Sediminicoccus rosea: one gene and its partner. Each later gene encodes a partner of the first gene's protein in a complex. Links are inferred from orthologs where the notes say so. Each region holds a gene or a part of one and is shown in the gene's direction. Other genes may lie near its edges.

Evidence for each region.
Region 2: the proteins of uvrA (region 1) and mfd are in contact, whole or in part, in a crystal structure (PDB 4DFC), measured with the Escherichia coli proteins. The link is inferred for Sediminicoccus rosea from one-to-one orthologs.

Annotation. Positions count from the first base shown.
Region 1 is NZ_CP137852.1:4,039,018-4,044,441, forward strand. The notes cover bases 1,392-4,841. They hold uvrA (excinuclease ABC subunit UvrA), read left to right. Parts: upstream 1,392-1,713; coding sequence 1,714-4,641; downstream 4,642-4,841. Other genes in these bases: ssb (single-stranded DNA-binding protein), read right to left, coding at 1,392-1,567; R9Z33_RS19450 (hypothetical protein), read right to left, coding at 4,642-4,833. Outside these bases: gyrA (DNA gyrase subunit A), read right to left, coding at 1-877; more of ssb, read right to left, coding at 1,046-1,391; R9Z33_RS19455 (bifunctional acetate--CoA ligase family protein/GNAT family N-acetyltransferase), read right to left, coding at 4,924-5,424. UniProt on the Escherichia coli protein: The UvrABC repair system catalyzes the recognition and processing of DNA lesions. UvrA is an ATPase and a DNA-binding protein. A damage recognition complex composed of 2 UvrA and 2 UvrB subunits scans DNA for abnormalities.
Region 2 is NZ_CP137852.1:3,788,199-3,794,211, reverse strand. Bases 714-4,752 are described here. They hold mfd (transcription-repair coupling factor), read left to right. Parts: upstream 714-1,111; coding sequence 1,112-4,552; downstream 4,553-4,752. Other genes in these bases: R9Z33_RS18090 (PAS domain-containing sensor histidine kinase), read right to left, coding at 4,560-4,752; R9Z33_RS18100 (FAD assembly factor SdhE), read left to right, coding at 810-1,115; recG (ATP-dependent DNA helicase RecG), read right to left, coding at 714-790. In the rest of the region: more of recG, read right to left, coding at 1-713; more of R9Z33_RS18090, read right to left, coding at 4,753-6,013. UniProt on the Escherichia coli protein: Couples transcription and DNA repair by recognizing RNA polymerase (RNAP) stalled at DNA lesions. Mediates ATP-dependent release of RNAP and its truncated transcript from the DNA, and recruitment of nucleotide excision repair machinery to the damaged site.

The DNA of each region.
Region 1 (5,424 bases):
AGCGATCGCTCTCGTCGCGGAGGTCGCTGATGCCCTCGATGAGCTTGGAGCGCACCAGCTCCGCGATGCGCTCGATCAGCACCGACTTGTTCACCTGGTACGGGATCTCGTTGACGATGATGGCCTGGCGGCCACCCTTCATGTCCTCGATCACGCAATCGGCGCGCAGCGGGATGGAGCCGCGCCCCGTCTCGAAGGCGGAGCGGATGCCCGAGCGGCCGAGGATCAGGCCCCCCGTCGGGAAATCCGGGCCGGGGATGATCTCCATCAGCTCGGCCAGCGTCGTCTCCGGCTCGGCGATCAGCTTGAGCGTCGCGTTGATCACCTCGGTCGGGTTGTGCGGCGGGATGTTCGTCGCCATGCCGACGGCAATGCCGCCCGCGCCATTCACCAGCAGGTTCGGGAAGGCGGCCGGCAGGACGCGCGGCTCCTCGGCGCTTTCATCGTAGTTCGGGATGAAATCGACCGTGTCCTCGTCAATGCCCTCCAGCAGGGCGGCGGCGGACTTCGCCAGGCGCACCTCGGTGTAGCGCATGGCCGCCGGCGGGTCGCCGTCCATCGAGCCGAAATTGCCCTGGCCATCCACCAGCGGCACCCGCATCGAGAAGCCCTGCGCCATGCGGACCATGGCGTCGTAGATCGCAGAGTCGCCATGCGGGTGATACTTGCCCATCACGTCGCCGACGACGCGGGCCGATTTGCGGTGCGGCTTGTCGGCCGTGTAGCCCGCCTCGTGCATGGCGTAGAGGATGCGCCGGTGCACCGGCTTCAGCCCGTCCCGCACATCGGGCAGCGCGCGGCTGACGATGACGGACATCGCGTAGTCGAGATAGGAGCGGCGCATCTCCTCTTCGAGGGCGATGGGGGCCACGTCCATGGGCTTGGGGATTTCGTCGCTCAAATGGCTGGTCCTGGTTGGTTGGACACCCAGGGGCTCTGCCCCTGGACCCCGGCAGGAAACTCAGTTTCCTGCACCTTCGACAGATGGTGGTGCAGGAGGCTCGCCTCCTGCTGGGGGTGCGGGGGGCAAAGCCCCTCGCAACGCTCAGAACGGAATATCGTCATCCATATCCGGCTTCTTCCCCGCATCCCAGCCGCCCGAGCGCGGCGCGCCGCCGCGGGCCGGGGCCGAGCTGCGCTCCCCACCACCCGAATACCCGCCGCCGCCGCTGCGGCCCGAATACCCGCCCTCCTCGGCCATCTCGCCGCCACCACCCGAGGAACGGCCGCCAACCAGCGCCAGCTCGCCGCGATACTGCCGCAGGACGATCTCGGTCGTGTACTTGTCCTGGCCCGAGGCGTCCTGCCACTTCCGGGTCTCCAGCTGGCCCTCGATGTAGACCTCGCTGCCCTTCTTCAGATAGCGCTCGGCGATCTCGCCGAGCTTCTCGTTGAAGATGGCGACGGCATGCCACTCGGTCCGCTCCTGCTGGTTGCCCTCGCGGTCCTTGTAGCGCTCGCTGGTCGCGATCCGCAGATTCACGACCTTGCCGCCATTCTGGAAGTTGCGCACCTCCGGGTCCTTGCCGAGGCGGCCCAGGATGATCACCTTGTTCACACCGGCCATGCGCTGCGACTCCTTGCAATTTGGTTCCGGAACCTAGCTTTTCCGGATTGGCCGGGCCAGCCCCGCGCCAAGGCTTGGCACCCGCCCCTATTCTGGTGCAAAAGCACCGTGAACACAATGCGAACATTCTGCCTGGAGTGCCCCCCATGCCGCGCGACGCGCATCCCCCTGCCCAGGCGCCCCTGTCTGAGAACAAGACCGACCTGATCCGCATCCGCGGCGCCCGGCAGCACAATCTGAAATCGGTGGATCTCGACCTGCCGCGCGGCAAGCTCGTGGTGCTGACCGGCCTTTCCGGCTCCGGCAAGTCATCCCTGGCCTTCGACACCATCTACGCCGAGGGCCAGCGCCGCTACGTCGAATCGCTCAGCGCCTATGCGCGGCAATTCCTCCAGCTCATGCAGAAGCCCGATGTGGACAGCATCGAGGGCCTCTCGCCCGCCATCTCCATCGAGCAGAAGACCACCAGCCACAACCCGCGCTCCACCGTCGGCACGGTGACCGAGATCCATGACTACATGCGCCTGCTCTGGGCGCGCGTCGGCGTGCCCTACAGCCCCGCCACCGGCCTGCCGATCGAGGCTCAGACCGTCTCGCAGATGGTGGACCGCGTGATGGCCATGCCCGAGGGCACGCGGCTGCTGATCCTGGCGCCCGTCATCCGCGGCAAGAAGGGCGAGTACCGGAAGGAGCTCGCCGAATACCAGCGTCGCGGCTTCGAGCGCGTAAAGATCAACGGCACCCTCACCTTGATCAGCGAGGCCCCCAAGCTCGACAAGAAGCTGAAGCACGACATCGAGGTGGTGGTGGACCGCGTTGTGGTGCGTGACGGCCTGGCCCAGCGCCTGGCCGACAGCTTCGAGACCGCCTTGGCCCTGGCCGACGGCATCGCCTATGCCGAGAATGCCGATGGCGGCGAGCGCACCGTGTTCAGCCAGAAATTCGCCTGCCCCGTCTCCGGCTTCTCCATCGAGGAGATCGAGCCCCGCCTCTTCAGCTTCAACTCCCCCCAGGGCGCCTGCCCCACCTGCGACGGCCTGGGCACCGAAAGCTTCTTCGACCCCGCTCTGGTCATCCCCAACCCGGCGCTGAGCCTGAAGGAGGGCGCCATCGTCCCCTGGGCCGGCAATGCCAGCAGCCCCTATTACGACCAGACGCTGGTGAGCCTCGCCAAGCATCTCAAGATCGGCATGGAGACCGCCTGGGAAGACCTCCCCGAGGCCGCGCAGCACGCCATCCTGCATGGCACGGGCGGCGAGGCGGTGACGCTGCGCTACAAGGACGGGCTGCGCGCCTATGAGGTGCAGAAGCCCTTCGAGGGCGTGATCCGGAATCTCGAGCGCCGCTTCCGCGAGAGCGACAACCCATGGGTGCGCGAGGACATGGCGCGCTATCAGGCGGACAAGCCCTGCCACGCCTGCGGTGGCCATCGCCTGAAGCCGCAATCCCTGGCCGTGAAGGTCGCGGGCTGCCACATCGGCGAGGCCTCGGCCCTCTCCATCCGCCGCGCGAAGGATTGGTTCGCGGGGGTGATGGAAACGCTCACGCCGCAGCGCCAGGACATCGCGCGGCGCATCCTGCGCGAGATCGAGGACCGGCTGCAGTTCCTGAACGATGTCGGCCTCGACTACCTCTCGCTCTCGCGCTCCTCGGCCACGCTATCCGGCGGCGAGAGCCAGCGCATCCGCCTCGCCTCGCAGATCGGCTCCGGCCTGACCGGCGTGCTCTATGTGCTGGATGAGCCCAGCATCGGCCTGCACCAGCGCGACAATGAGCGCCTGCTCGGCACGCTGCGTCGCCTGCGGGACCTCGGCAATTCCGTCATCGTCGTCGAGCATGACGAGGATGCGATCCGCACCGCCGACTACCTCGTGGATATCGGCCCGGGCGCCGGCAAGGCGGGCGGCACCATCGTCAGCCAGGGCACGCCGGAACAGGTGGCGGCCGACACGAACAGCCTGACCGGCGCCTATCTCGCCGGCCGCCGCGAGATCCCGATGCCGGCGCAGCGCCGCGCGATCGACAGGAAGCGCATGCTCCGCGTCGTCGGCGCCACCGGCAACAACCTGAAGGATGTGACAGCGGAGTTCCCGCTCGGCACCTTCACCGCCATCGCCGGCGTCTCCGGCGGCGGCAAATCGACGCTCGTGATCGAGACGCTGTTCAACGGCCTCAGCCGCAAGCTCATGGGCGCCTCCGTCGTGCCGGCCCCCCACCAGCGTATCGAGGGGATCGAGCTGATCGACAAGGTCATCGACATCGACCAGTCGCCCATCGGCCGCACGCCGCGCTCCAACCCCGCAACCTATACCGGCCTCTTCGCCCCGATCCGCGACTGGTTCGCCGAGCTGCCGGAAAGCCGCGGCCGCGGCTACAAGCCCGGCCGCTTCAGCTTCAACGTGAAGGGCGGCCGCTGCGAGGCGTGCCAGGGCGACGGCGTCATCAAGATCGAGATGCACTTCCTGCCCGACGTCTACGTCACCTGCGACACCTGCAAGGGCAAGCGCTACAACCGCGAGACGCTGGAAGTGAAGTTCCGCGGCAAGTCCATCGCCGATGTGCTGGACATGACGGTGACCGAGGGGCGCGAGTTCTTCGCCGCCGTGCCCAGCATCCACGAGAAGCTGCGCATGCTGGAGGAGGTGGGCCTCGGCTACATCCACCTCGGCCAGCAGGCGACGACGCTTTCGGGCGGCGAGGCGCAGCGCATCAAGCTCGCCAAGGAACTCAGCCGCCGCGCCACCGGCCGCACCCTCTACATCCTGGACGAGCCCACCACCGGCCTGCATTTCGAGGATGTCCGCAAGCTGCTCGATGTGCTGCACGCGCTGGTGAACACGGGCAACACGGTGGTGGTGATCGAGCACAACCTGGAGGTCATCAAGACCGCAGACTGGGTGCTCGACCTCGGGCCTGAGGGCGGCGAGGGCGGCGGGCGGATCGTCGCCTCCGGCACGCCGGAGGAGATCGCCGCCAATCCGGAGAGCCACACGGGCCGCTTCCTGCAGCCCATCCTCGCGCGGCATGCGCCCGTCGTCGTGCCGAAGGCCAGGCGCGGGCGCAAGCCCGGCTGATCAGTGCCAGCGGCGCGGCGGGCCGTAATGGTGCCCGTACCCGCCGCGATAGACCGGCTGCTGATACGCGTAGCCCCGGCCATACCCGCCGCCATGGTAGCGCGGATGCGGCGCGACGCAGGCCGCGAGGCCGATGAGGAGAGAAAGCACGCCCAGGGCGCGGGCGCTGCGCTGGAAGGAAAGCCTGGCCATGATGGCCTCCGGGAGCGACGGGGTTGCATCTGTCGCTGACCGCAGGAAAGCGCCGCCGCATGGCGGCAGCACGCCGAAATCAAGGCGGAATCACAGCGCCATCTTCGCCAGCATGATGTCGAAATCCTCAGGGCTGCGGCTGAGGATGAAGCCGAGCTTCCGGACGAAGGCCAGCATGGGCGCGTTGTCCGCCAGGACATGGCCCACGATCTCGGTCACACCCTCATGCCGCGCCCATTCGATGGCGCGCTCCATCAGATGCCGCGCGAGGCCGGTGCCCTTGGCCGCCGGGCTCACCACCACCGCGAATTCGGCACTGCTGCCCGTGCCTTCGCGGATGATGCGCGCCGTGCCGTAGTTCCGCCCGTCGCGCATCGCGATGAAGGCCATCTCCCGCCCGTAGTCGATCTGCGTGAGGCGGGCGAGCATGGCGGGCGGCAATTCCTTCATGCTGGAGAAGAAGCGGAAGCGCACATCCTCCGGCGGCAACTCCAGGAAGAAGGCGCCCTGCGCCGCCGCATCCTCGGGCCGGATGGGACGCACCTCGAAGACGCTGCCATCGCGGCCGGTGAAGGGCGCCACCCACTCCAC
Region 2 (6,013 bases), 250 kb from region 1 along the record:
CGGGCGTCGGCTCGTGGCCGAAGGCGGCCAGCGCCTGGGCGCGCAGGCTCCCATCGCCGGCCAGTGCGCGGCCCGGCGCCTCGCGGTTGCGCCGGCGCAGCAGGGCCAGCGCCAATTGCCCGGCCAGCGCCTCGTCATAGGCGAGCCGCTCCCAGGGCTTCGCATCGGGGCGCGCTTCGGGGGCGTGCAGGGCGCGGAGCGCGGCGGCGAAGCCGGGCCAGGCCTCGCGCGCGAGCAGGGGGGCGTCCTGCCATTCGGGCAGCTCGGGCAGGCGTTTCAGGGCGGCCATGACGGCCGGCGCCACATGGGCGCGCTTCAGCCCCTCGGTGAGCGGCCAGATCGCCTCCAGCGCGGGGAAGCCCTCCTCGCTGGCCGCGACATCGGGGCTGATGCAGGACCAGCCATCGCCCTCGGGCCGGATGCGGCCGGAGATCCAGCGGGGCTCGCCACGCGGCAGCAGTTTCTCGATCCAGCCGAGGTTGGATTGCATGAAGCGGAGGGTCACCTCCTCCGCCGTGCGGACCTCGACATAGCGGCGGCGGGTGGCGCGGCTCATCGCGCTGCGAGTCGCGATGGGGGTCACACGCAGCACGGCATCGCTCTCGGGCTGCGCTTCCGCGGGATGGCTGATGCGCATCCGGCTCGCGATCCGGTCGGGCAGGTGAAACAGAAGGTCCAGGATGCGCGGGCCCCCGCAGGCCTTGGCGATGAGCGCAGCGCGCTTCGGCCCGACGCCCGGCAGGGTTTCGAGGGAATCAAGCAGGCTCTGGAGGCTGACACTCTGGCTCACACGGGCCTATATGCCACCCGTGACGAGTCCTGACGAAACCCCCGAACTCCCCCACCGCCAGCGCCGCCTGCTCTTCCGGGCCCTGCATCGCGGCACCAAGGAATGCGACCTGATGCTGGGCGGCTTCGTCCGCCGGCATATCGCCGCGCTGACGCCGGCCGAGCTGGATGAGCTGGAAGCCATCATGGAATTGCCGGATGTGGACTTGGCCGACTGGTTTTCCGGCCGCCGCCCCGCACCGCCGGAGGTGCGCGGGCCGCTCTTCGACCGCATCGCGGCCGAGAGCGCGGCGCCCGGCGCGGGCATGCCGGATCATTTGAAATGACGCTGAAGGTCTACGGCGCCCCCGAGGGCTATGACGCCCTGCTGCTGCGCCAGCGCCGCGCCGAGACCCAGGCGCCGGTCCTGCATGTCTGCCGCGACGATGCCCGCATGGCCCGCATGGCCGATGCGCTGGCCTTCTTCATGCCCGAGGCCGAGGTCCTGCGCCTGCCGGCCTGGGACTGCCTGCCCTATGACCGCGTCTCGCCCAATCCGGAGCTGGTCGCCGAGCGCGTCGCCACCTTGGCCGAACTCACGGCGCCGCCGGCGCGGCCGCGCATCGTGCTGACCACGGTGAATGCGCTGGTGCAGCGCGTGCCCCCGCGCAGTGCCTTCGCCAATTCCGCGCTGCTGCTCCGCAAGGGCGGGCGCGCCAGCATCGAGCAGATCACCGCCTTCCTGGAGACCAACGGCTACAACCGCACCGGCACCGTCATGGAGCCCGGCGAATACGCGGTGCGCGGCGGCATCCTGGACCTCTTCCCCTCGGGCGAGGCCGACCCGCTGCGCCTCGACCTCTTCGGCGACGAGCTCGAGAGCATCCGTCGCCTCGACACCGGCACCCAGCGCAGCGGCGCGGCGGTGGACCGGCTGACCCTGCGCCCGGTGGGGGAGGTCTTCCTCGACCCGGCCTCCATCGAGCGCTTCCGGACCGGCTATCGTGACCTCTTCGGCAACGCTGCGGCCGAGGACCCGCTTTATGTCTCGGTCAGCGCCGGGCGGCGGCATCCGGGCATGGAGCATTGGGCCGGCCTCTTCCACGCCGAGATGGAGACGCTGCTGGACTACCTGCCCGGTGCCTCGGTCAGCCTGGACGCCCAGGCCGAGGAGGCGCTGACGGCGCGGCTGGAGATGATCCAGGACCACTACGAGGCCCGCCGCATCCCGGCCCGGCTCGGCGAGGGCGAGGTGCCCTATCGCCCCGCGCCGCCCGGCCGCCTCTACCTCGACCGCGCCGGCTGGGACGCCATGCTGGCCCGGGGGCAGGAGCTGCATTTCTCGCCCTTCCACAAGCCAGACGGCGCGGATGGCTTCGATGCGGGCGGCCGGGCCGGGCGCCTCTTCACCGAGATCCGGCAGGCGGGGGAGAACCTGTTTTCCGCCTATGCCGCCCATGCCGAGACTGAGCGCGGCCGCGGCCGGCAGCCCATGCTCGCCGCCTGGACCCGCGGCTCGCGCGAGCGGCTGGTGACGCTGCTGCGCGAGAACCGCGTCGCGGCGGAGCCGGTGGACGACTACTACGCCTTCCAGCGCCTTTCGCCCGGCACCATCGGCGTGGGCATCCTGGGGCTGGAGCGCGGCTTCACCGCCGAACAGCTCTCCATCACCGCCGAGCAGGACCTGCTGGGCGAGCGCATCGCCCGCCCCGCGCGCCGCAAGAAGCGCGCCGACCAGTTCATCGCGGATGCCACGCAGATCGAGGTTGGAGATCTGCTGGTGCATCAGGATCACGGCATCGGGCGCTATGACGGGCTGGCCACCATCGAGGTGAGCGGCGCGCCGCATGACTGCCTGCGGATGATCTATGACGGCAATGACAAGCTCTTTGTCCCCGTCGAGAACATCGAAATCCTCAGCCGCTTCGGCAGCGAGACGGCCGGCGTCGCGCTGGACAAGCTGGGCGGCGCCTCCTGGCAGGCGCGCAAGTCTAAGGCGAAGCAGCGCATCGCCGACATGGCGGGCGCCCTGATCCGCATCGCCGCCGAACGCCAGACGCGCGAGGCGCCGATGATGGCCCCGCCCGAAGGCGCCTGGGACGAATTCTGCGCCCGCTTCCCCTATGTGGAGACGGACGATCAGGCCCGCGCCATCGCCGATGTGCTGGAGGACCTCGCCTCCGGCCGCCCGATGGACCGTCTGATCTGCGGCGATGTCGGCTTCGGCAAGACGGAGGTGGCGCTGCGCGCGGCCTTCACCGTCGCCATGTCCGGCTCGCAGGTCGCCGTCGTCGTGCCCACCACCCTGCTGGCGCGCCAGCACCACCGCATCTTCACCGCGCGCTTCGCGGGCCTGCCGATCAAGGTCGCGCAGCTCTCGCGCATGGTGACGGCGAAGGAGGCCGCCCAGGTCAAGGCGGCGCTGGCGGCGGGCGAGGTGGACATCGTCGTCGGCACCCACGCGCTGCTGGGCAAGACGATCAGCTTCGACAATCTCGGCCTCGTCATCGTGGATGAAGAGCAGCATTTCGGCGTGAAGCACAAGGAAAGGCTGAAGGAACTCGAGGCCGGCGTGCATGTGCTGACGCTGACCGCGACCCCCATCCCGCGCACCTTGCAGCTGGCGCTGTCCGGCGTGCGCGAGATGAGCGTGATCGCGACACCGCCGGTGGACCGCCTCGCGGTGCGCACCTTCATCATGCCCTGGGACAGCCTCGTCCTGCGCGAGGCGGTGCAGCGCGAGCGCTTCCGCGGCGGGCAGGTCTTCGTTGTCGTGCCCCGCATCGAGGACATGGCGAAGATGTATGAGCGCCTGGCCGAAGTGGCGCCCGAGGCGCGCGTGGTGCAGGCGCATGGAAGGCTTGCGCCGACCGAGCTCGAGCAGGTGATGACCGAGTTCGGTGACGGCAAATACGACATCCTGCTCGCCACCAATATCGTGGAATCCGGCCTCGACATGCCGGCGGTGAACACGCTGATCATCCACCGCGCCGACATGTTCGGCCTGGGCCAGCTCTACCAGCTGCGCGGGCGCGTCGGGCGCGGCAAGCAGCGCGGCTATGCCTACCTGACCTGGCCGCCGCATCACCGCCTCAGCCCCACCTCGCAGAAGCGGCTCGAGGTGATGCAGACGCTGGACAATCTCGGCGCCGGCTTCACGCTGGCGAGCCACGACCTCGACATCCGCGGCGCCGGCAACCTGCTGGGCGAGGAGCAGTCCGGCCAGATCCGCGAGGTCGGCATCGAGCTCTACCAGGAGATGCTGGAGGAAGCCGTGGCCGATCTCCGCGCCGGCTCCAAGCGCGCGCGCGAGGCGGAGGGCAAGTTCACGCCGCAGATCAATCTCGGCCTGCCGGTGCTGATCCCCGAGAACTACGTGCAGGAGCTGCCCGTGCGCCTCGGCCTCTATCGCCGCATCGGCGGGCTCGAGACCGAGGCCGAGGTCGAGGCGATGGCCGCGGAATTCGCCGACCGCTTCGGCCCCATCCCGCCCGAGGTGGAGAACCTGCTGCAGGTGGTCAGCCTCAAGCTCGCCTGCCGTGCGGCCGGCGTCGAGAAGGTGGATGCGGGGCCCAAGGGCGTCGTCATCGCCTTCCACAAGAACCGCTTCGCCAATCCGGCCGGGTTGGTAGCCTGGGTTTCGGGCCAGAAGGGCCTGGTCTCGCTGCGGCCGGACCACAAGCTCGCCTTGCTGCGGGAACTGCCTTTCGATGCGCGGGTGAAGGCGGCGCGCGGGCTGGTTGCCAACCTCGTGCGCGTGGTGGAGCAGGCGAAGGCGGCGTGAGCCGCCCTCAGGCGGCGGGTAAACTGATCGTGAAGGCCGTGCCGCCCGGCACGTTCTCGGCGGCCAGCCTGCCGCCCATGTCCTGGATGATGCCGTAGCTGATCGAGAGGCCGAGGCCGGTGCCCTGGCCCTCGGGCTTGGTCGTGAAGAAGGGCTCGAAGATGCGCGGCAGGATGTCGGCCGGGATGCCGCCCGCCGCGTCGCGCACCTCCAGCCGGACCTCACCGCCCGCCCGCCAGGCGCGCAGCCGGATCATCCGCTCCCCGCCGCCCTCGGGCGACTGCGCATGATAGGCGTCGCAGGCATTCGCGATGAGGTTCATCAGCACCTGCTCCAGCGGGATGGCGATGCCGAGCACCGGGGGCAGTTCCGCCTCCACCTCCTGCGTCACCCGCACGGCCGAGAGCGTCAGCTTGCTGTTGAGCATCTCCAGCGCGTCATGGATCACCTGCCGGAGTTGGAGGGGCGCCGCCGGCAGGTTCTCCGCGCGCCCAAAGATCCGCATGTGGTCGATCAGATTCGCCATGCGGGCCGTCTGGCCGATGATCTTCTCGAGCCGGTCCCGCATGGGTGCCAGGGCCGGATCGTTGCCGTCGAGCTGCAGCAGCATGATGTCCGCCGCCATGCTGATGGTGGCGAGCGGCTGGTTCAGCTCATGCGCCATGCCTGTCGTCACCTCGCCCAGCTGGGCGAGCTTGGCCGAATGGGCCAGCTGCTCGGCCAGCTGCTTCTCACGCGTGATGTCGGTCCAGATGCTCATCAGCTCGGGCACGCCGGCGGGCGTCACCTGGCCGCGCTGGATTCCGCGGATCCAGAGCCAGCGCCCGTCCTTGTGGCGGAAGCGGAACTCCGTCGTGGATTCCGGTTGTCCGATCGTGGCGTCCGGCAGGGCCATGATGCGGTCGCAGTCGTCCGGATGCGCATGGGCCTGGAACCAGCCGAGCTGCGTTGCCTCCGCCGGCGTGAAGCCGGTGAGCGCCTCCAGCTGCGCCGAGGCATAGCGGCGGAACCAGCGGCCATCGGGCTGGCGTTCGAAGCGGAACAGCACGCCCGGCAGGCGGGCCAGCATCGCATCCCGTTCGGCCAGCGCCTCCGCGCGGGCGATCTCAGCCTCGCGCTCCAGGGTCACGTCGCGCTGGACGGAGACCCAATGGGTGAACCAGCCCTCGCTGTCGGCCACGGGCGAGATGCGAAGGTCGGACCAGAAGCTGCTGCCATCCTTGCGGTAGTTCAGCACCGCCTGGCGGACCGGCTTCCAGGCCTCCAACGCGTTGCGGATGTTGCGTCGGGCCTTGGCCGATGTGCCGGCGCCCTGCAGCAGGCGCGGCGTGAGGCCCAGCACCTCGGCCTGGGTGTAGCCCGTCTCCCGCTCGAAGGCGGGATTGGCATAGACGATCCGCGGCCCGGGCGTGTCCACCGGCTCGGCCTCGGTGATCAGCACCACGTCGGAGGTCGCCTCCA